4 regions of the Streptomyces bullii genome follow, and region 2 is predicted to be linked to each of the others. Evidence: riboswitches for the same ligand, from Rfam matches in the RefSeq annotation. Region 2 holds a riboswitch; each other region holds the start of a gene.
What was found. Region 2 has a riboswitch for cobalamin ahead of ACFPZJ_RS15510 (ribonucleoside-diphosphate reductase subunit alpha). Riboswitches for the same ligand answer to the same signal wherever they lie in the genome.
Positions count from the first base shown of each region.

Region 1: linked by a shared signal. The riboswitch ahead of nicT (Nickel transporter NicT) and the one ahead of ACFPZJ_RS15510 (ribonucleoside-diphosphate reductase subunit alpha) in region 2 are both predicted to bind cobalamin.
Region 3: linked by a shared signal. The riboswitch ahead of ACFPZJ_RS23195 (cobalamin biosynthesis protein) and the one ahead of ACFPZJ_RS15510 (ribonucleoside-diphosphate reductase subunit alpha) in region 2 are both predicted to bind cobalamin.
Region 4: linked by a shared signal. The riboswitch ahead of ACFPZJ_RS04925 (CbtB domain-containing protein) and the one ahead of ACFPZJ_RS15510 (ribonucleoside-diphosphate reductase subunit alpha) in region 2 are both predicted to bind cobalamin.

Region 1 is NZ_JBHSNY010000003.1:402,070-407,684, forward strand. It holds gene ACFPZJ_RS09735 (permease) at 1-268, shown strand, start outside; gene ACFPZJ_RS09740 (TIGR03943 family putative permease subunit) at 265-1,008, shown strand; gene ACFPZJ_RS09745 (GAF and ANTAR domain-containing protein) at 1,382-2,089, shown strand; gene ACFPZJ_RS09750 (hypothetical protein) at 2,156-2,431, shown strand; gene ACFPZJ_RS09755 (hypothetical protein) at 2,442-3,221, opposite strand; cobalamin riboswitch at 3,394-3,592, shown strand; gene nicT (Nickel transporter NicT) at 3,621-4,709, shown strand; gene ACFPZJ_RS09765 (VOC family protein) at 4,787-5,206, shown strand; gene ACFPZJ_RS09770 (nucleoside hydrolase) at 5,214-5,615, opposite strand, start outside.
Region 2 is NZ_JBHSNY010000005.1:181,507-187,121, reverse strand. It holds gene ACFPZJ_RS15530 (bifunctional albaflavenone monooxygenase/terpene synthase) at 1-26, shown strand, start outside; gene ACFPZJ_RS15525 (helix-turn-helix domain-containing protein) at 30-992, opposite strand; gene ACFPZJ_RS15520 (hypothetical protein) at 1,086-1,328, shown strand; gene ACFPZJ_RS15515 (ribonucleotide-diphosphate reductase subunit beta) at 1,241-2,260, opposite strand; gene ACFPZJ_RS15510 (ribonucleoside-diphosphate reductase subunit alpha) at 2,260-4,623, opposite strand; cobalamin riboswitch at 4,748-4,884, opposite strand; gene ACFPZJ_RS15505 (GNAT family N-acetyltransferase) at 4,938-5,444, opposite strand; gene mctP (monocarboxylate uptake permease MctP) at 5,532-5,615, opposite strand, start outside.
Region 3 is NZ_JBHSNY010000008.1:61,027-66,641, forward strand. It holds gene ACFPZJ_RS23175 (class II aldolase/adducin family protein) at 1-208, opposite strand, end outside; gene ACFPZJ_RS23180 (GH25 family lysozyme) at 394-759, shown strand; gene ACFPZJ_RS23185 (inorganic phosphate transporter) at 903-2,156, shown strand; gene ACFPZJ_RS23190 (hypothetical protein) at 2,191-2,412, shown strand; cobalamin riboswitch at 2,557-2,695, shown strand; gene ACFPZJ_RS23195 (cobalamin biosynthesis protein) at 2,797-3,795, shown strand; gene ACFPZJ_RS23200 (cobyric acid synthase) at 3,792-5,300, shown strand; gene cobN (cobaltochelatase subunit CobN) at 5,297-5,615, shown strand, end outside.
Region 4 is NZ_JBHSNY010000002.1:157,116-162,730, forward strand. It holds gene ACFPZJ_RS04905 (tyrosine-protein kinase domain-containing protein) at 1-435, shown strand, start outside; gene ACFPZJ_RS04910 (GDP-L-fucose synthase family protein) at 441-1,439, shown strand; gene ACFPZJ_RS04915 (acyl-CoA dehydrogenase family protein) at 1,562-2,740, opposite strand; gene ACFPZJ_RS04920 (CbtA family protein) at 2,898-3,659, opposite strand; gene ACFPZJ_RS04925 (CbtB domain-containing protein) at 3,685-3,900, opposite strand; cobalamin riboswitch at 3,937-4,087, opposite strand; gene ACFPZJ_RS04930 (histidine phosphatase family protein) at 4,188-4,763, shown strand; gene ACFPZJ_RS04935 (MarR family winged helix-turn-helix transcriptional regulator) at 4,900-5,382, opposite strand; gene ACFPZJ_RS04940 (dienelactone hydrolase family protein) at 5,495-5,615, shown strand, end outside.

The DNA.
Region 1 (5,615 bases), on a different contig from region 2:
GTCCGCCTGGCTGTCGGTGCTGCTCCTCGCCGTCCTGGCCGTCGTGCTGTGCGTGTGCAGCGAGGCCGACGCGTTCGTGGCGGCCTCGCTCGGCGGCTTCTCGCCCACCGCGCGACTGGCGTTCATGGTGGTCGGGCCGATGGTGGACCTGAAGCTGGTCGCCCTGCAGACGGGCACCTTCGGCCGGGCGTTCGCCGTGCGGTTCTCGGCCGTGACGTGGCTGGTGGCGGTGGCCTCCAGCGTGCTGGTGGGGTGGTGGCTGCTGTGAGGCGCCACGGTCCGGCCGTCCTGCTCGCGCTGACCGGCGCGGCGATCCTGCGGATCTCGCTCTTCGGCGACCTGTACCTGCGCTACGTGCGGCCCGGGCTGCGGCCGTACCTGATCGTGTCCGGGGCGGCACTGGTCCTGCTGGCCGTGACGGTGACGGCCCTGGCCAGGAGAGGGGACGGGCGGGGCGGGCGGGGCGAGGCCCCTGGCCAGGAGCGGGGCGGCGTACCCCGTCGTCCCGCTCCCCACGGCCCGCGGGCCGCCTGGCTGCTCGCCCTCCCCGCCCTGGCGCTGCTGCTGTTCCCGCCGCCCGCCCTGGGCTCCTACAGCGCCGAGCGCGAGGCGGAGCGCCGGGCCGCGCGGGGCGTCGGCACCTTCCCGGCCCTGCCGGCCGGTGACCCGCTGGACCTGACCCTCGGCGCGTTCGCCTCCCGGGCGGTCTACGACAGCGGGCGGTCCCTGGACGGCCGCACGGTCCGCCTGACCGGGTTCGTCACCCGCGACGACGACGGCACCTGGTACGTCACCCGTCTCCTCGTCTCCTGCTGCGCCGCCGACGCCACGACCGCCAGGGCGGAGATCCGCGGCGCGGACGGTCCGCCCGCCGACACCTGGGTCACGGTCACCGGCACCTGGCACCCGCGCGGCGAGCAGGGCTCGGACGCGGCCTGGCCGCCGGTCCTCGACGTCACGGACGTACGGCGGACGCAGCAGCCGGCCAACCCGTACGAGAAGCGCTGAGCGGCCGCCCCGAGGACACCTCGTGAAGGCCCGCGGCGTGCGGGTTTCGCCCTGCGGGGCGCGGGTAGTCGGGGCTCGTTTCCGGACGGACGGACGGCGGCCGGCCGAGCCCCGCATTCGAGCGAAGGCCCCGCTCCGGGAGTCCGTCGAGAGTGAAGGGCGCGGTGATCGAAGGAGGCGGGTGACCGTGCGGCCCAGGGACGACCCCAGTGGCGCCGCCGGCGGCGACCGGGGTCCACGCCGCGCCAGGGACGACGATCCTGAGGACCGGCGGTCCACCGACCGGGCCCGGGACCCGTGCCAGGACCCGTACGAGGACACCCCGCGCCAGGACCGGTATGCGGACGACCCGTGCCAGGACCCGCACGACGACGTGGACGGGGTGCGGGCCGCCGACGTGATCGCCGATGGCGTGCACGGGGCCACGCCGGCAGAGCTCCCGGGGCGGCTGTGCGCGGCGGCGGTGGAACTGCTGCCGGTGACCGGCGCGAGCGTGTCGCTGCGCAGCGACGGCATGCCCGTCCAGCTCAGCGCGAGCAGCGAGCAGGCCGCGCGCGTGGCGCAGATCCAGGCCACCCTGGGCGACGGACCGTGCCGGCTCGCCCTGGAGACCGGTGCGCCCGTGCTCGCCTGCGATCTGACGCAGGGTCACGACGCCCACCGCTGGCCGGTCTTCGCCCAGCAGGCGACGGCCGCCGGGGTACGGGCGGTGTACGTGATGCCGCTGGGCAACGACGCGGTGTGCGTCGGCACCCTCGACCTCTACCGCGACACCCCCGGCGGGCTGACCGAGCGGCAGCTGCACATCGCCCGGCTCGTCGCCGGGATCATGACGACGGCCCTGATGGCGCTGCCGCACGGCGATGAGCACGAGGCGCAGGGCGGCGAGCCGTGGCTGAGCGGACTGGCCGCCGACCACGACGAGATCTACCAGGCCGTCGGCATGATCATGGCGCAGCTCGGGGTGGGCGCCGACGAGGCGCTCGCACGGCTGCGCGGCGACGCCTTCGCCCGGGGGCGCACGGCACTGGACGTGGCACGTGACGTGGTCGCCCACCGCAAGCGGTTCGACCGCGACTAGTGTCTCGGAGCCCGTCGTCGGTGCCGCCGTGCACCGGCGGCCGTGACCTTCCTAGGCTTGCCGGTCATGGCCATCACCACCCTGCTCTTCGCCCTGGTCGTCCTCCTGGCCCTCATCACCCTCCAGAGCCGGATCGCGCAGGCCGACCGCCGCGCCGCCCGTATCGAGCGCAAGCTCGACCACATCCTCGACCACCTGGGGCTGCGCGAGCACGAGCCGTGGCGGGAGGAGGTCGCGGCGCTCGTGCGGGACGGCAGGAGGACCCGGGCGATCAAGGCGTACCGGGAGGCGACCGGCGCGGGACTGCTGGAGGCGAAGGAGGCCGTCGACCGTCTCGGCTAGCCGGCCCGGCTCAGACCTCCGCCCGCCCCTGCTTCCTGATCTCCGTCAGGCGCTGCGTCCCGAGCTGGACGACCGTCTGCGTGACCTCGGCCGCGAGGTCGCCGTAGCCGCCGTGGGTGAGCGTGATGGCGTTCTCGCCGACGCGGACGGCGGCCAGGTCCATGGTCAGGTGCGCCGGTGCGCCGTCCGAGGTCTGTCCGCTCAGCACCACGCGCAGGGCCTGCCGGGCGTCCCCGGCCTCCGGCAGCGGCAGGTCGGAGACCTGGACGTGCGCCACGCCGCCGCGGGTGGTCGCGGCCGAGAACTCGCCGCACCTGCCGGGCAGTGACGTCAGCCAGGCCAGTGTGCGGTCCACGTCCGCAGGGCGGTGCGCGGCGACCTGGTAGCGCAGTTGGGCCTCGGTGCCGGAGTCGTCGAGCGCGGACGCCGCGCCCGGCCCGGTGGGGGTGCCGAAGAGCTCCTCGGTGTACAGGGCGTCGAGCAGGCGCTGGCAGTCGGCGTCCTCCGTGCTCGCCTTGAGCAGCCCGTCCCGCCAGGTCGCGCCGCCTCGGGTCGGCACCCACGGCTGCCCCAGGTCTGCCTCCGTGATCAGCGCGGCCCGGACCTGGGTTGCGGTGAGGGCGGCGGACTGTTCCGCGGCGGGCCCGGCCGAACTCGACGTGGACGCCGCCGTGCGCCCCGACCCGGGCGCCGTCCGCCCGTCGACGGAACAGGCGGCGGCCCCCAGCAGGACGGTCGCCGACAGCGCGGTGGCGAGGAGGATGCGGGCGGCGGCCGGGGGGTGGGTCATCGGGGGTGCCTCCAGGTGGGGCCGGACGTTTCCCAAGATCGGTACGTGCTCCTACGGCACCACCCCGCGCGGTGGCTTTCCAGCGCGGCGGGCCGTCCGGGTGAGACCGGACCGGCGATGTGATCTTGCGTACCTGTGCGGCGGGCGGCTAGGCACCAGCCGCCTGCCCGGCCTACCGTGGCCGGGCCGTGGTGTTCGGGAAGCCGGTGACGTGCCCTCAGGGGCCCAGTCCGGAGCGGCCCTCGCCACTGTGATCGGGGAGTTCCCGTCCCACGTCCCCCGCGGGACAGTCACTGGCCGTCAGGCCGGGAAGGCGGGCCGGGAACGTACGACCCGTAAGCCAGGAGACCGGCCACGGCATCTCACGAAGTGATCCACGAGGTGCTGGAGCGTGACCGGATGAGCCTGCCCACCCCTGCTTCCTTCCGCTGGCGTCGGGAGGACACCGTCAAGACGGCGGGCCTGATGGCGGCCGTCGCCGCCCTGCACGTCGTCGCGTTCGGCGTGCTGTTCCTGCTCGTCGTCCCCGGGCACTTCGAGGTCGGCGACAAGGCCTTCGGCATCGGTCTCGGCATCACCGCCTACACACTGGGCATGCGCCACGCCTTCGACGCGGACCACATCGCCGCCATCGACAACACCACCCGCAAGCTGATGGCCGACGGCGGCCGCCCGGTGTCCGTGGGCTTCTGGTTCGCGCTCGGCCACTCCAGCGTCGTGGTCCTCCTCGCGCTGCTGATCGCGGGCGGCACCCGGCTCGCGGGCAGCGTCATGGACGAGGACTCCCGCACCCATCAGGTTCTCGGCGTCCTGGGCACGACGGTCTCCGGCTCCTTCCTCTACCTCATCGCCGCCCTCAACCTGGTCGCCCTCGCGGGCATCTGGAAGGTGTTCCGGGCGATGCGGGCGGGGACGTACGACGAGAAGGAGCTGGAAGCCCACCTGGACGCACGCGGGTTCATGAACCGCATCCTGGGCCGTCTCACCAGGTCCATCTCCCGGCCCGGGCAGATGTACCCGCTGGGCTTCCTCTTCGGTCTCGGCTTCGACACCGCCACCGAGGTCACCCTGCTGGTGATGGCGGGCTCCGGCGCGGCGGCGGGCCTGCCCTGGTACGCGATCCTGTGCCTGCCCCTCCTCTTCGCCGCCGGCATGAGCCTGTTCGACACCCTCGACGGCACCTTCATGAACTTCGCCTACCAGTGGGCCTTCTCGAACCCCGTCCGCAAGGTCTTCTACAACCTCACCATCACCGGCCTGTCCATCGCCGTAGCCTTCCTGATCGGCACCATCGAACTCGTGGGCGTCCTGCGCGACAAGCTCGAGCTGCGGGACTCCGTCACCGGCTGGATCGCGGGCCTGGACCTGGACAACGTCGGCTACGTCATCGTCGGGCTGTTCGTGGTGGTGTGGGCGGCGGCGGTGGCGTACTGGAAGCTGGCGAGGGTGGAGGAGCGGTGGGCGGTGCGGCCCGCGGACACCCGCTAGCGGAGGGCCGGCGCGAGGGAATCCCCCGGCAGGGCCGCGGGTTGACGACAGGTGTCCATCCATACGAGGGAGCCGACATGTCCGAGCAGCCCGCCGTGCACGAACTCCGCCTGGTGGTGACGGCGGCCGACTACGACGCCGCGCTGCGCTTCTACCGCGATGTGCTGGGCCTGCCCGAGCGGGGCGCGTTCAGCTCCCCCGGCGGGCGGGTCACGATCCTGGAGGCCGGCCGGGCCACCCTGGAGCTGACGGATCCGCACCACGCCGCCTTCATCGACGACGTCGAGGTCGGGCGGCGCGTGGCCGGGCACGTCCGGGTCGCCTTCCGGGTCGACGACTCCGCCGGCACCACCGCGAAGCTGGCCGCCGCCGGAGCGGAGGTGATCGCCGAGCCGACGCGCACCCCGTGGAACTCGCTGAACTCCCGCCTGGAGGCCCCGGGCGCGCTCCAGCTGACCCTGTTCAGCGAGCTCGGCGACGACACGGACGCCGACTAGGGCCGCCCTAGCCGCCCACGCCTTCGACCGTCGACAGGTACAGCTTCACGTAACGCTCCACGTCCACGTCCAACCCCACGTCCACCAGGGCCTGTTCACGGGTTCCCTCGTGCAGCTCCGACTCGCCGGGGCGCAGGCGCCGGTCGACGATCGTCATGCCGCGGGTCGGGCCCGGGGCCAGGGAGACCTCCACCGGCAGGCGGTGGGTGGTCAGGCCCTCCGGGTCGGCGACCGCGCACACCGCGCCCGCGTCGCCGAGGCCGCCGGCGGTCTCGGCGGGGTCGTCGGGGCGGCTGCCCGGGTGGGCCGGGCGGTGGGCGAGCAGGTCGCCGGCGAGCCGGGCCCCCGGTTCCGCGCTCGCGCGCAGCCGTCGTACGTCCGCCGCCGGGACGACGACCCGCGAGAACAC
Region 2 (5,615 bases):
TGCTGCTCACGCCGGTGTCGAGGTGATCCTCAGGCGGCTTCCGGGCCCCTGAACGTGCGCCGGTAGGCGTTCGGGGTGGTGCCGACCGCGCGTACGAAGTGGTGGCGCAGTGCGGCCGCGGTGCCGAACCCTGTTCGGCCCGCGATCGCGTCCACCGTCTCGTCCGTCGCCTCCAGCAGGTGCTGGGCCAGCAGCACGCGCTGCCGCAGGATCCAGCGGTAGGGCGTGGTGCCGGTGTCCTGGTGGAAGCGGCGGGCGAAGGTGCGCGGGGACATGCGGGCGCGGGCGGCGAGCTGCTCCACGGTGACCTCCTCGGCGAGGTTCCGCTCCATCCAGGCCAGCACCTCGCCGATGGTGTCGCCCTCGGAGGCCGGCAGCGGCCGTTCGATGTACTGGGCCTGGCCGCCGTCCCGGTGCGGCGGCACCACCATCCGCCGGGCGATCTTGTTGGCGACCTCCGGGCCCTGCTCCTTGCGGACCAGATGCAGGCAGGCGTCGATCCCCGCGGCCGTGCCCGCCGAGGTGATCACCGGGTCCTCGTCGACGTACAGCACGTCCGGTTGGACGGACACGCGCGGGTACTGCCGGGCGAGGGCGTCCGCGTGCCGCCAGTGGGCGGCGCAGCGCCGGCCGTCGAGGAGACCGGCCGCGGCGAGCACGAAGACGCCGGAGCAGACGCTGAGCACCCGGGCCCCGCGGTCGACCGCGCCGCGCAGGGCGTCCAGCAGCTCCGGCGGGAACGGCCGGTTCTCGTAGCGCCGCCCGGCCGGAACGGCGATCAGGTCGGCCGCCTCCAGACGCTCCAGCCCGTGTTCGACGTGCAGCGAGAAGCCGGAGTCGCTGCGCAGCGCGGGCCCCTCGGCGGAGGCGACCGCGAAGTCGTACACCGGCAGGCCGTCATCGCTGCGGTCGGTGCCGAACACCTCGCACACGACACCGAGTTCGAAGGGGTTCACACCGTCGAGCAGGACGGCGGCCACGTTCCGGAGCATGCCTCCAGTGTGCCCCACCGATGGCAGTAATTCGAGGGTGTGCGGCAGTCCTGCCACTGTTGGTAAGGAGTGAACGGCGCGACAGTGGTGTCCATGGATACGACGTTCACGGAGACACTGACGGCAATGATCACGGTCCTGGGGATGCTGGTCCTCCTGGTCCTCCCGGCGGTGATCGGCATCGCACGCGACCGGCGCACGGACCGCCAGATCAGGGAGGCCCGGGAGGCCCGCGGGGTCCAGCAGGGTCAGAAGTCCTCGTCCAAGTCGACGGTGCCCTCCACCGCCACCTGGTACGCGGACGGCCGCCGCTCGAAGAAGTTGGTCAGCTCCTGAACCCCCTGGAGCTCCATGAAGGAGAAGGGGTTCTCGGAGCCGTACACCGGGGCGAAGCCGAGTCGGGTCAGGCGCTGGTCGGCGACGCACTCCAGGTACTGCCGCATCGAGTCGGTGTTCATGCCCGGGAGGCCGTCACCGCACAGGTCGCGCGCGAACTGCAGCTCGGCCTCGACGGCCTCACGGAGCATGTCCGTCACCTGCTGCCGCAGCTCGTCGTCGAAGAGCTCCGGCTCCTCCTTGCGGACGGTGTCGACCACGTCGAACGCGAAGCTCATGTGCATCGTCTCGTCGCGGAAGACCCAGTTGGTGCCGGTCGCCAGACCGTGCAGCAGGCCCCGGCTGCGGAACCAGTAGACGTACGCGAAGGCCCCGTAGAAGAACAGGCCCTCGATGCACGCGGCGAAGCAGATGAGGTTCAGCAGGAAGCGGCGGCGGTCGGCCCGGGTCTCCAGCCGGTCGATCTCCTCCACCGAGTCCATCCACCTGAAGCAGAACTCGGCCTTCTCGCAGATGGACGGGATGTTCTCCACCGCGGCGAAGGCCGCCGCGCGGTCGTCCGGGTCGGGGAGGTAGGTGTCCAGCAGCGTCAGGTAGAACTGGACGTGCACGGCCTCCTCGAACAGCTGGCGGCTCAGGTAGAGCCTCGCCTCGGGCGAGTTGATGTGCTTGTACAGGGTCAGCACGAGGTTGTTCGCCACGATCGAGTCGCCGGTGGCGAAGAACGCGACCAGGCGGCCGATGAGGTGCTGCTCGCCGGGCGTCAGCTTGGCGAGGTCGGCGACGTCCGAGTGGAGGTCGACCTCCTCCACGGTCCAGGTGTTCTTGATGGCGTCCCGGTAGCGCTCGTAGAAGTCCGGGTAGCGCATGGGGCGCAGCGTCAGCTCGAAACCCGGGTCGAGGAGGTTCTGGGTTCGGGTGGTGCTGGTCATCACTGGCAGGCCTCGCAGGACTCGGGGTTTTCCAGGGAGCAGGCGACGGCCTCTTCGGAGGGCACCTGCTGGACGGGGACGGTGGCTTGCGCCTGTGCCGCGCGGGCGATCCGGGTCGCCGGGCGCGAGCGCAGGTAGTACGTCGTCTTCAGCCCGGACTTCCAGGCGTACGCGTACATCGAGGAGAGCTTGCCGATGGTCGGCGTCTCCATGAACAGGTTCAGGGACTGGGCCTGGTCCAGGAACGGCGTACGGGCCGCGGCCATGTCGATCAGGCCGCGCTGCGGGATCTCCCACGCCGTGCGGTAGAGCCGTCGTACGTCCTCGGGGATCCAGGTGAAGTCCTGCACCGAGCCGTTGGCGTCGCGCAGCGCCTCACGGGTCCGGGCGTCCCACACGCCGAGCCGCTTCAGGTCGTCCACCAGGTAGGAGTTGACCTGGAGGAACTCACCGGACAGCGTCTCGCGCTTGAACAGGTTGGACACCTGCGGCTCGATGCACTCGTACACGCCCGCGATGGAGGCGATGGTCGCGGTCGGGGCGATGGCGAGCAGCAGCGAGTTGCGCATGCCGACGGCGGCGATCCGCTCGCGCAGGGCCGCCCAGCGCTCCGGCCAGGTCAGCTCGGCGTCGTAGTGGTCGGGGTGCAGCACGCCCCGGGCGGTCCGGGTCTTCTCCCAGGCCGGCAGCGGGCCGTTGCGCTCGGCGAGGTCGGCGGAGGCCTCGTACGCGGCGAGCATGATCCGCTCGGCGATCCGGGTGGAGAGCCGCGTGGCCTCCGGGGAGTCGAAGGGCAGGCGCAGCTTGAAGAAGACGTCCTGGAGGCCCATCGCGCCGAGGCCGACCGGGCGCCACTTGGCGTTGGAACGGCCCGCCTGCTCGGTCGGGTAGAAGTTGATGTCGACGACCCGGTCGAGGAAGGTGACGGCGGTGCGGACCGTCGCGTCCAGCCGCTCCCAGTCCATCTCGCCGGTCGCCGGGTCGGCGAAGGCACCGAGGTTGACCGACCCCAGGTTGCAGACCGCCGTCTCCCCGTCGCTGGTGACCTCCAGAATCTCCGTGCAGAGGTTGGAGGAGTGGATCACATGGCCCGGCTCCGCCGTCTGGTTGGCGGTGCGGTTGGCGGCGTCCTTGAAGGTCATCCAGCCGTTGCCGGTCTGCGCGAGGGTGCGCATCATGCGGCCGTACAGCTCACGGGCGGGCAGGGTCTTCTTCGCGAGACCCTTGGCCTCCGCCGCCCGGTACGCCGCGTCGAACTCCTCGCCCCACAGGTCGACCAGCTCGGGCACGTCCGACGGCGAGAACAGCGACCACGGCTGGTCGGCGTTCACTCGGCGCATGAACTCGTCCGGGATCCAGTGCGCCAGGTTGAGGTTGTGGGTCCGCCGGGCGTCCTCGCCGGTGTTGTCGCGCAGCTCCAGGAACTCCTCGATGTCGGAGTGCCAGGTCTCCAGGTAGACGGCGGCGGCGCCCTTGCGCCGGCCGCCCTGGTTCACGGCGGCGACCGAGGCGTCCAGCGTCTTCAGGAACGGGACGATGCCGTTGGAGTGCCCGTTGGTGCCGCGGATCAGCGAACCCCGGGAGCGGATGCGGGAGTACGACAGCCCGATGCCGCCCGCGTGCTTCGACAGCCGCGCCACCTGGTGGTAGCGCTCGTAGAGGGAGTCCAGCTCGTCCTTCGGGGAGTCGAGGAGGTAGCAGGACGACATCTGCGGGTGCCGCGTACCGGAGTTGAAGAGCGTGGGGGAGGACGGCAGATAGTCCAGGCGGCTCATCAGCCCGTACAGCGCGGCGACTTCGTCGACGGACCGTGCCGTGTCGTCCTCGGCGAGACCGGCGGCGACGCGCAGCATGAAGTGCTGGGGCGTCTCGACGACCTTGCGGGTGATGGGGTGCCGGAGCAGGTAGCGGCTGTGCAGGGTGCGCAGGCCGAAGTAGCCGAAGCGGTCGTCGGCGCGGGGGTCGATCAGCGCGTCCAGGCGCTCGGCGTGCCGGCGCACGAACTCCGCGGTCCGGTCGGCGATGAGCCCCTCCCGGTGCCCGACGGCGACGGACTCGGTGAACGACGTGACGCCCTGCGAGGCGGCCTCGGCACGGATGCCGATGGTCAGCAGCCGGGCGGCCAGCCGCGAGTAGGCGGGGTCCTCGGAGATCAGGCCGGCCGCCGCCTCCGTGGCCAGCTCGCGCAGCTCCGTCTCGTCCGCCCGCGCGGACCGGCCGCGCAGCGCGGCGGCGGCGACCCGGCCGGGGTCGGCGTCGGGGAGGTCGGCGGTCAGCTCGGTCAGGGTCCGCAGCAACGCGGCACCGGGACCGTCGTGCTCCTGCAGGACGGCTGAGGCCGGATCGGCTGGCGCGATGGTCACGTGGGGCTCTCCCTCGCTCGGCACGGGGGCCTCGCCGAGGGCAGGGGGCAGCACACGAGCGCACGCGGCGTCGCGTCCACCGGCCCATTCCACGAGGCCCGGATGTCAGGGCACCCGGACCGGACGGCCGGGCGCGCTGTCGGCAGGTCCTCGGACTGACGCTCGTCTGCACGTATGCGGGCATACGTGCAGGAGTACACCGTTGCGGGACAGTTCCGGATTCGCACCGGATTCCCCTGCGGCGACAGCGAGCATGAGCATACATCTTGTGCCGGGTGTGGATCACGCCCCCATATGTTGTGTCGCCTCTGACTTCAGAGGGTCAACTCGTAGGTGAGGAGCGTGAGGTGGGTCAGGTGCGGGATAGGGTTCCAGTCCCGCTCCGGGGTGCGCACGAAGCCCAGGCGTTCGTAGATGCGGTGGGCGGAGTGCATGGTGCGCTGGGTCGACAGGACGATCCGCACGCAGCCCTCGGTGGCCCGGGCCCGCTCGACACAGGCGCGCACGAGGGCCTCCCCGACGCCGCGGCCGCGGGCGGCACGGTCCACGGCGAGCATGCGGATCTCGGCCTCCCCGGGCCGGGCTATGTCGGCCAGCGGGCCGCCCGACGGCACGAACGTCACGCCGCCCAGCACCTGTCCGTGCTCCACGGCGACCAGCACCTCGGCGGCGCCCGCCCGTTTGGCCACGTCCTTCAGCTCGCCGAGGTACCCGTCGCCCTCCCTGAAGTCCAAGAGGCCGTCCTGGAGGTAGGCGTGGGCGGTGATGTCGCCGAGGGCGGCGTACTCGCCGGGGGCCGCCCGCCTGATCACGATGTCCATGAGGCCGAGTGTGCCGGACGGGTACGGCGACGGGCCGCCGGATGTCTCCGGCGGCCCGTCGGTCACGGATTTCTGGGGGTGGGTGGCCTAGTGAGCGGATCCGGCCGTCGCCGGCGGCAGCTCCACCTGGACGCCCGGGTCACCCGCGTCCGCCGTGTAGTCCTCCGGCTT
Region 3 (5,615 bases), on a different contig from region 2:
CCAGCACCGTCTCGCCGACGCGTACGGAGACGTTGCCGGAGGTGCCGACGACGAGCTGCTCGGAGACGGTCCGGCGGGCCGTCGCGACGAGGTCCGCCCAGGCCCGCGCCTCCTCGGCGCGCGCACTCCTGCGCCGCGGTTCCTCCGCGGCCCGTGCGCCGTCCCGGACGTCCCCCGCGTCCCGCTGGTCCCACCGCTGCTCAGCCATGCGGCGATCCTGCCAGGCAGGGCGTCGACGCGCCGCCGGGTCGGGGCACTTCAGGCCGGAAGCCGGGCCTGCGATGAACGTCGACGGGAAGCACGCCCGGGCGACGGGCGCCAGGTTCGTCTGCGTCAAGGCGACCGGCCCCCTTCGTACACAACGGCGGCGGCTGGACCGCGGACGGCTGGACGCTGCCGCCCGCGCTCGACATCGAGTACGACCCGTACGACAAGAGGCACGAGTGCCACGGCCTGAGCAAGGCGCGAATGCTCGACTGGATCAAGTCGTTCAGCGACGAGGTCAGGCGGCTCACCGGCCGACGGCCGGTCATCTGCACGACCACCCACTCGCGGAACCTGTGCACGGCGGCAGCCGCGCCTTCGGCTCCCACCACGCCCTTCGGCTCGCCCGCCATGACGCGTCGGCCCGGGGCGCTGCCAGCCGGCTGGTCGACCTGGACCCTGTGGCAGTACGGCAACGGCGGCACCCTTCCGGGTGACAAAAATCTCTTCAACGGGTCCCTCGATCGACTGAAGAAGTTCGCCCGGGGGGCGTAACCGGTGCGGCGCCAGGGCCGCGGTTCCGGGCGGAGCGGCGGCCCCCTCTTACAGACACTCCGAAGTCCACCCCAGTTCATCTTCCGTTCACCCTGGTTACCTACGTTCGTCCAGCCAATGACCTCGAACGATTGCCTGGGTAAATGGAAAGCTTCTCGCTGATCCTCGCGATTGTGGTGGTAACCGCACTCGCGTTCGATTTCACGAACGGTTTCCACGACACCGCGAACGCGATGGCCACGACCATTTCCACGGGCGCCATGAGGCCCAAGGTCGCCGTCGCCATGTCCGCCGTCCTCAACCTGGTCGGCGCTTTCCTGTCCGTGGAAGTCGCCAACACGATCTCCAAGGGTCTCGTCGACGAGGCCGGCATCCGTCCCGAGGTCATCTTCGCCGCACTGGTCGGCGCGATCCTCTGGAACCTGCTGACGTGGCTGGTCGGGCTCCCCTCCAGCTCCTCGCACGCCCTGATGGGCGGTCTGATCGGCGCCACCATCGCCTCGGCGGGCGTCGGAGCGGTCCACGGTGACGTCCTGGTCACCAAGGTGCTGATCCCGGCGGTCGCCGCCCCGCTGGTGGCGGGCCTCGCCGCGATGTTCGCGACCCGCCTGACGTACACGCTCGGCAAGAAGGCCGACGGCAAGGCGTCCGAGAAGGGTTACCGCGCCGGCCAGATCGCCTCCGCGGGCCTGGTCTCCCTGGCCCACGGCACCAACGACGCGCAGAAGACGATGGGCGTCATCACCCTGGCCCTGGTCGCCGGCGGCACCGTCGCCCCCGACTCCGACCCGCCCATGTGGGTCATCCTCTCCGCGGGCATCGCCATCGCCCTCGGCACCTACCTCGGCGGCTGGCGCATCATCCGCACGATGGGCAAGGGCCTGACCGACCTCCAGCCGCAGCAGGGCTTCGCCGCCCAGACCAGCGCCGCGACGGTCATCCTGGCCTCCTCCCACCTCGGTTTCTCCCTCTCCACCACGCACTCCGTCTCCGGCTCGGTGATGGGCGCGGGCCTGGGCCGCAAGGGCGGCGTCGTCCGCTGGTCGACGGCCACCCGGATGTTCGTCGCCTGGGGCCTGACCCTGCCGGCCGCCGCCCTGGTCGGCGCGCTCGCCGAGTACGTCACCGGCTTCGGCGACTGGGGCACCGCCCTGGTGGCCGTCTTCCTGGTCGCCTCCAGCGCCGCCATCTGGAAGATCTCCCGGCGTGAGGTCGTCGACCACACCAACGTCAACGACGTCGAGGAGGAGCCGGCCGGCGTGGTGACCGCGGCGATCGCCGCCGTGACGCCGCCTCCGGCGGGCACGGTGACCGAGGACCTCACGGCCACCATCCCGGCCGCCACGGCCTCCACCACCGCCGATCCGGCGTCCCCGCCGGCCACGACCACCGTCTGAGCCCGCGCACCCGGGTACGTAAGGAAGTAGCAGCATGAAGATCGACTGGGCGGCCCTCGGCTCCGTCTTCGGTGTCAGCCTCGTGGTCACCGTGGCGCTGGTGGGCCTGTTCACCCTCGGCATCACAGGACTGTCCCGCCGGGAGCGGGCGTCCGCGCAGGGTGGTTCCGCGACGCTCGCGGTCACCGGGGCGTACGCGTGCTTCGCGGCGTGCGCGGCGGCCGTGGCGTACGGGATCTACCTGATCGTGGCCTGACCGGCAGCAGCGGTACAGCGGGGTGCGGGACGGATCGCCGTCCCGCACCCCGCTGTCGTGCGCGGCGCTCGCCGTGATATCCCCGACCGCCCGCGTGTGGGCCTGAGCACACTCCTTAGCCGCAGGTCAACGGCAAGTTGACGGCTGTTCGTGGGCCGTGGTGGACTTCCGGAGCCAGTACGGCGGCAGGAGAGGAAGCCGGTGAAAGTCCGGCGCGGTCCCGCCACTGTCACCGGGGCGAGGAGCCCCGGGAGCCAGGAACTCTCACCGCCGGTCTCGTCGAACCAGGGCGTGGACACCCTGAGTGAGGACATGTCGCGATGCTCGGCTGCCGTTTGAGGTCCCGTACCCCTTCTCTGCCCGGCCCCTCGGTCGGCTGAGCCCATGGGTGCCGATCGCGTCTTCGCGTACGGCGCCGCCGCCGGTCTCCTCGGTGACCTGCTCCTCGGCGATCCGCGCCGCGGGCATCCGGTCGCCGCGTTCGGGCGGGCCGCGGCTGCCGTGGAACGGGCGTTGTGGCGGGACCACCGCGGGTGGGGCGCGCTGCACACCGCCGTCTGCGTCGGCGGGGCCGTCGCCCTCGGCGGGTTGGCGCAACGGGCCGTACGCCGCTCCCCCGCCGTCTCCGTCGCCCTGACCGCCGCCGCCACCTGGTCGGTCGTCGGCGGGACGTCGCTCGCGCGGGAGGCCCGCACCATCGGGCGGGCCCTGGAGGCCGGTGACGTCGAGGCCGCCCGGGCCCGGCTGCCGCATCTGTGCGGGCGGGACCCGCAGGCCCTGGACGCCGACGGGATCGCCCGGGCCGTGGTCGAGTCCGTCGCCGAGAACACCTCCGACGCGGTCGTGGGCGCGCTGGTGTGGGGGGCTGTCGCGGGAGTGCCCGGCCTGCTCGGCTTCCGGGCCGTCAACACACTGGACGCCATGGTCGGGCACAAGTCGCCCCGGTACCGCCGCTACGGGTGGGCCTCCGCGCGGCTCGACGACCTCGCGGGGTGGCCGGGAGCACGCCTGACCGCCGTCCTCGCCACCGTCACCGGGCCGGACCCACGGGGCGCGGTGCGGGCCTGGCGGGCCGACGCGGGCAGGCATCCCAGCCCCAACGCAGGGCCCGTGGAGGCGTCCTTCGCGGGCGCGCTCGGGGTGCGGCTCGGCGGGACGCTGTCGTACGGCGGGCGGGTCGAGCACCGGCCCGTGCTCAACGCGGACGGACGGGCCGTGACCGTGGCCGACATCGAGCGGGCCGTACGGCTCTCCCGGCGCGTCGGCTGGCTCGCGCTCGGCGCGGGTGCCGCCGCCCGGCTCCTCGCCACATCGGCGACCAAGGCGCCGAAGGCGGCCAAGGCTGCGGCAAAGGCCCGCAGGGGGAAGGGGAGTACGTCATGACCGGTGGTCTTCTCGTCGCGGGCACCACCTCCGACGCCGGCAAGAGCGTCGTCACCGCGGGGATCTGCCGCTGGCTGGTGCGGCAGGGGGTCAAGGTCGCGCCCTTCAAGGCGCAGAACATGTCCCTCAACTCGTTCGTGACGCGTGAGGGCGCCGAGATCGGGCGGGCGCAGGCCATGCAGGCGCAGGCCTGCCGTGTCGAGCCGACCGCGCTGATGAATCCCGTGCTGCTCAAGCCGGGCGGCGAGCAGAGCAGCCAGGTCGTGCTGCTGGGCAAGCCGGTGGGCGAGTTGAGCGCGCGGGGCTATCACGGGGGGCGGCAGCAGGCGCTGCTCGGGACCGTGCTGGACTGTCTCGCCCAGTTGCGGGGCACGTATGACGCGGTGATCTGTGAGGGGGCCGGTTCGCCCGCCGAGATCAATCTGCGGCGGACGGACATCGTCAACATGGGGATCGCGCGCAACGCGCGGCTGCCCGTGCTCGTCGTCGGTGACATCGACCGGGGCGGGGTCTTCGCGTCCTTCTTCGGCACCGTCGCGCTGCTCTCCCACGAGGACCAGGAGTGCGTCGCGGGGTTCCTCGTCAACAAGTTCCGCGGTGATGTGTCGCTGCTGGAGCCCGGGCTGGAGATGCTCCACGGGCTCACCGGGCGGCGGACGTACGGTGTGCTGCCCTTCCGGCACGGGCTCGGCATCGACGAGGAGGACGGGCTGCGGGTGTCGCTGCGCGGCGCCGTACGGGAGTCCGCAGTCGCGCCGCCCGTCGGTGAAGACGTGCTGCGGGTCGCCGTGTGCGCCGTCCCGCTCATGTCCAACTTCACGGACGTGGACGCGCTCGCCGCCGAACCGGGCGTGGTGGTGCGGTTCGTGGACCGCCCGGAGGAGCTGGCGGACGCCGACCTGGTCGTGGTCCCCGGCACCCGCGGCACCGTGCGGGCGCTGGAGTGGCTGCGGGCGCGCGGGCTGGCGGACGCCCTGGTGCGCAGGGCCGCCGAGGGACGGCCGGTCCTCGGCATCTGCGGCGGCTTCCAGATCCTCGGCGAGCACATCGAGGACGACGTGGAGAGCCGCCGGGGCCACGTGGACGGCCTCGGGGTGCTGCCCGTGCGGGTGCGGTTCGCGCGGGAGAAGACCCTCACGCGTCCGTCCGGCGAAGCCCTCGGACAGCCCGTCGAGGGGTACGAGATCCATCACGGTGTCGCCGACGTGCTGGGTGGGGAACCCTTCCTGGACGGCTGCCGGGTCGGCCAGACCTGGGGCACGCACTGGCACGGCTCACTGGAGTCGGACGCGTTCCGGCGCGCTTTCCTGCGCGAGGTGGCGGCCGCCGCGGGCCGCCGCTTCGTGCCGGCGCCGGACACCTCGTTCGCCGCGCTGCGCGAGGAGCAGCTCGACCGGCTCGGCGACCTGATCGAACAGCACGCGGACACGGACGCGCTCTGGCGGCTCATCGAGTCGGGCGCGCCGCAAGGACTGCCCTTCATTCCACCGGGAGCGCCCGCATGAGCACTGTGTTGTTGTTGTCGACCGCCGACACGGACCTGCTGGCGGCCCGGGCCTCCGGCGCCCCCTACCGGATCGGCAACCCGACCCGGGTGGACGTCGCCGAGGAGCTCCCCGGGCTGATCCAGGGCGCGGACGTCGCCGTCGTACGGCTGCTGGGCGGCAAGCGGGCCTGGGAGGACGGGCTGGCCGCGCTGAGGGCCTCCGGTATCCCGACCGTGCTGCTCGGCGGTGAGGCCGTGCCGGACGCGGAGCTGATGGCCGAGTCGTCCGTGCCGGCCGGTGTGGTGGCCGAGGCGCTGAAGTACCTCGTGGAGG
Region 4 (5,615 bases), on a different contig from region 2:
CTCGCCGAGCAGTTCGACCACGTGGTGGTGGACACGGCGCCCGTGCTGCCGGTGGCGGACGCCTCGGTGATCACCAATGCCGTGGACGGCTACCTGCTGGTGGTACGGGCTTCCCGCACCAGCCGCGACCAGGTCGATGCGGCCCTGCGCACACTGCGGCACGTCGGGGCCTCCGTGCTGGGGACGCTGCTGAACATGACGTCGGCCAAGGAGGACGGCGGCACGTACGGCTACGCGTACGAATACCGGCCGCAGCGCCAGACGTCCGGCCGTCTCTCCATGCTGCGCGGCGGCAAACGAGCAAAGCCCGCCGTCGGCGCTCCGGCCGCCCTGCCGACTCCCGGCGGAGAACCACAGGCCGAGGGCGTGGACAGGGACGTGACGCTCGACGGTGAGCCGCACTCCATGACCGCCGAGGGGAGCCCTCAGCGGTGAGCGCCATGACCACGGCGGCGCACGGCGGGACCCGGCACGGGAAGACTCACCGTCCCCTCGACCGTTCCGCGCGGGTGTTCGTGGCCGGAGGCCGTGGACTCGTCGGCTCGGCGGTGTGGCGGCACCTGGTGCGGGAAGGCTTCACCGACGTCGTCGGTCCCGGCTCCGCCCACCTGGACCTGCGGGAGCGGCGAGCCGTCTTCGACTGGTTCGCGGCCACCCGGCCGGATGTGGTGGTGCTGGCCGCCGCCCGGGTGGGCGGCATCAAAGCGAACGCCACCCGTCCCGCGGAGTTCCTCTCCGACAACCTGCGCATCCAGGTGAACGTGCTGGACGCGGCGCTCGAACAGGGAGTGGAACGACTGCTGTTCCTGGGCTCCAGCTGCATCTACCCGAAGTTCGCCGACCAGCCCGTTCGGGAAGAGGCACTGCTGACCGGAGCGCTGGAACCGACCAACGACGCCTACGCCATCGCCAAGATCGCCGGGATCACGCAGGTGCGGGCGGTGCGGCGGCAGTACGGCCTCCCCTGGATCTGCGCCATGCCGACGAACCTGTACGGCCCCGGGGACAACTTCCACCCCGAGCACTCCCATGTGCTGCCGTCGCTGATCCGGCGCTTCCACGAGGCGCGCGAGACCGGAGCGCGGCGCGTGGTGAACTGGGGCACCGGGACCCCTCGCCGAGAGTTCCTGCACGTCGACGACCTGGCCCGGGCCTGCCTGCACCTGCTGGAGCACTACGACGAGGACGGGCCGGTGAACGTCGGCACCGGCACGGACATCACGGTTTGGGAGGCCGCCGAGTTGGTGGCGGAGGTCGTCGGCTACGAGGGTGCCATCGAGTGGGACACGGCTCAGCCGGACGGCACCCCGCGCAAGCTCCTCGACGTCTCACGGCTCACCGCCCTGGGCTGGGTTCCCCGTATCGGGCTGCGAGAGGGACTCGCCGAGACGTACGCCTGGTACGTGGCACACCTCGGTTCCGGCGTCTTGAGACACTGACGCCGGTCCGCGCAGGAGCCGGCGCTTGCCGCGCGGTGATGCGCCCGCCGGCTGTGAGGGGCCGGCCGGAGAGACCGGCCGCGTCCGGTCAGCGCCTGACCAGTCCGGCGAGCGCCGTCCGGTCAGCGTCGTACCCGCGGCATTCCCAGGCCGATCCACGAGATGATCTCGCGCTGGATCTCGTTGTTGCCGCCGCCGAAGGTGAAGATGACCGCCGAGCGGTAGCCGCGTTCGAGTTCGCCGTGCAGGACCGCGCCGGCCGAACCCTCCTTGAGCGTGCCCGGCGCGGCGACGACCTCCATGAGCCAGGCGTAGGCGTCGCGCCGGGCCTCGGAGCCGTACACCTTGACGGCGGAGGCGTCCTGCGGGGTGAGGGTGCCGTCCTGGACGGCGCTGACCATGCGCCAGTTGAGGAGTTTCAGCGCGTCCAGCCGGGCGTGGGTCTGTGCGAGGCGGCGGCGCACCCAGGGCAGGTCGGCGACGCGGCGGCCGTCGGCGAGCTTGGTCTCCATCGCCCAGCGCTGGACGTCGTGCAGGGCGCGGACGGCCATGGTGCCGTGCGCCGCGAGGGTGACGCGTTCGTGGTTGAGCTGGTTGGTGATCAGCCGCCAGCCCTGGTTCTCCGCGCCGACGCGGTGGGCGACCGGGACGCGGACGTCCTCGTAGTAGCTCGCTGTCGTGTCGTGTCCGGCCAGGGTGCGGATGACGGTGCAGGAGTAGCCGGGGTCCGTGGTCGGCACCAGCAGCATGGTGATGCCCTTGTGCGGTGGCGCGTCCGGGTCGGTGCGCACTGCCAGCCACACCCAGTCGGCGGTGTCGCCGTTGGTGGTCCAGATCTTCTGGCCGTTGACGACGTACGTGTCGCCGTCCCGGACCGCCCGGGTCCGCAGGGATGCCAGGTCGGTGCCCGCGTCCGGCTCGCTGTAGCCGATGGCGAAGTCGATCTCGCCGGCAAGGATCTTCGGCAGGAAGTACGCCTTTTGTTCCTCGGTGCCGTACCGCATGATCGTGGGGCCGACGGTGTTCAGGGCCATCAGCGGCAGCGGGACGCCGGCCTGGGCGGCCTCGTCGAAGAAGATGAACTGCTCCATCGCCGTCAGGCCGCGCCCGCCGTACTCCTCGGGCCAGCCCACGCCGAGCCAGCCGTCCGTGCCGAGGCGGCGGACGGTGGCGCGGTAGAACCGCTTCTGGGCGGCCGGGTCGGCGTGCCGGGCGGAGGCTCCGTCGGGCACCAGCTCGGCGAAGTATGCGCGGAGTTCCGTCCGCAGCCGCTGCTGCGCGGGCGTGTAGTCGAGATGCACGGCGCCTCCAGGCTGCCCAGGCGGTCCTGACGGCGCACACGGTAGAACCTGTTTCAGGAATTGGGAATGGCGAAGCGACGCCCGAACAGGGGCGAGGGCCCCCGGTCGTCCGGGGGCCCTGCCGGCGGGTCGAGATGAGCGGTGCGGGACGAAGGGATCAGTGCGGCACGGGAGTCGCCCGTGCCGCCGTGGGTTCCTGTGCGGCGGGCCGGGGCGCGAGCGCCCGTTCCGCCAACGCCCCGAAGATCAGGCCGAAGGCGGTCCACAGGGTCGCCTGGACGGCCAGCGCCGCCAGCCGGAACTGCCAGAGCAGGGTGGCCGGGAACTCCGAGGGGACGTTGTCGTAGGCGGGCAGGAAGGCGTAGGCGAGACCGACGGCGAGGACGAAGAACGCCCCGGCGGCGAGTGTCGCGTTCCAGTGGCCCAGGCGCGGCGCGAGACGCCTGCCCAGGATCACGGTGGCCACGGCCAGCAGCACGCTCAGCACCACCATCAGGAAGTACAGGGCGGTGCGCTGGTCGAGGGTGTCGGGGTCGCCGACGGCCGGCGGGTTGGCCGGGTATTTCAGGAACGGCACGACGTACACGGCGACCAGGCCGGCCGCCGCGAGGAGCAGCGCGCTCGCGCGCGGCCCGAAGGCGCCGATCCGGCCGAGCGCCACGCAGTACGCGAGGGCGGCGATGCCGCCGAAGGCGACGCCGTAGACGAGGACACCGGTGGACAGGCCGGCGGTGGACTGCATCGTGCGGCTGACGATCTCCTCCCCGCCGTGCTCGTGGGCGTGTGCCTCCTCGAAGGCGATCGCCGCGTCGACGCGGGGTTCGCCGAGGAAGTAGGCGACGAGGAGGGCGAGCAGGCCCGCGGCGAGGCCCGCGAGCATGCCGCGCACCAGAAGGGTGCGGACGGTTGCCGAGTTCATGGGCTCGTGGATTCCTTTCCCGCCGTCAGTGGCAGGGGAAGCCGAGCAGGTGGCGGGCGTCGTGCACCCACTCGTGCACGTCCTCCCCGGCCAGCAGGGAGGTGGCGCCCTGTTCGGCGCCGACGAAGTAGAGCAGGACCAGCATGAGGATGCCGAAGAAGACCGCCCAGGGGGCGATCGCGCCGAGCGGCAGCTTGGCGGGGGTGGTGGTAGTGGCCGGCTGGACGGCGGACTGCGCCATGGCAGGACCCCTCCTGGGAAACTCGCGTCCCGAATCGGTGGTGCACGTACGACGGCAGGGGGTCTGACTCACCGGACCCGCACCGAGGGTGCGTGCCCGGCATACAGTGGCGCGACCGTGCCGGAATCCCACCGGCTTCCGCCGTGCCGTCGTGAAGGTCGACGAGACCGTACCGCGTGGTGCGGATCCGGCCAAGGGCGCACGGTGGTCGCGCGAGCGCCCCTGATGGAGCCGATGCGGCCTCAAAGCGCGGTCACAGGAAGGATTTCGAGCCCGGAAGTGGACGGATGACCAGCCGAGTGATGTTGATCTCACCCGCGATCACGGCGGCCCTGCGGGAGGCCCGCTTCGACGACGGCTCCCCACTCGACACCACCGGACTGCGGCAGGCCCAGGCAGCCGCAGGCACCCTCCCGGCGTCCGCGCGGGCATGGGCCTCTCCCTCCGTGCGCTGCCGCGAGACGGCCACCGCACTCGGCCTCGCCGCCGTCGCCGACCCGCGGCTGGCCGGGCTGGACGCCGGACGCTGGCGGGGGGCGACCCTGGCGGAGGTGGGGGCGCGGGAACCGGAGGCGCTGGCCCGGTGGCTGTCGGACCCGGAGTCGGCGCCGCACGGCGGCGAGTCGGTACGGGCACTGTGCGACCGGGCCGCGGCCTGGCTGGACGCGGCCGCGCGCACGGAGGGGCGCACGGTGGCCGTGGTCGAGCCGGAGCTCGTACGGGCGCTGCTGGTGCGGGCCCTCGAAGCCCCGGAGACGGCGTTCTGGCGCACGGACGTCCCCCCGCTGACGGCGGTGGAGCTCAGCGGCCGGGCGGGTCGCTGGAACGTACGCGTGGGACAGCCGCTCGTGGCTTCGAACTGACAGGTCGCTACCCCTGACCTGCACTGCGTCGCATTCCTCCGGCGCGGCCGGCCTTTCGGTGGATCTGCGCATCGCCTGCGTCGGATACGCCAGAAGCGCTGCGGGCAGCGTGGATGCGGATGCCCGCTACACGGGGTCAGGGAGATGGGGTGTGGTGGTCCAGCAAGCGGGTGAGCAACTGCACGAACTGGTCGCGTTCGGCCGGACTCAGCGGCGCGAGCAGTTCGTCGTGGAGGTCGTCCAGGACCTTGTCGAGGCGGCGCAGTTGACGGCGGCCCTGGGTGGAGATCGTGATGATGTTGCGGCGCTGGTCGTCGGGATCCGGCGCCCGCTCGACGAGGTGACGCTCGGCCAGTTCGTTGAGCACGCCGACCATGTCGCTGCGGTAGATGCCGGTGCGCCTGCTCAGCGTTGCTTGACTGCCGGGCCCGTGATCCTGCAGTGAGGCGAGTACGGCGTAGTGCCACTTGCGGGCGTCGGCGCGGATCAGCCCTTCGTTGATCAGCCGGTCCGACCGTGTGGACAGCTGCGACAACAGTCGGCTCGCCCGTCGACGCAGCCTGTCGGGCGTCTTGGGAGCGCTGTCGTCGGACATGTCCGCGGCTTCGGCTCTGGCCATGCCGCCCCTCCTACCCATTGCGTTAGTCCGACTAACGATATACGTTCACTCGCGCCGATACCGTTAGTGCCACTAACGGTAGTAGGGCGAACTTTAGGAAGGAAGATCCGCCATTCCCACCAAGACACTGCAGATTCCCACCCCTGACGGGCAGGCCGACGCTTTCGCCGCCTTCCCCGACCGTGGCGAGCGGCACCCGGGGGTACTGCTGTACTCGGACGCCTTCGGCCTGC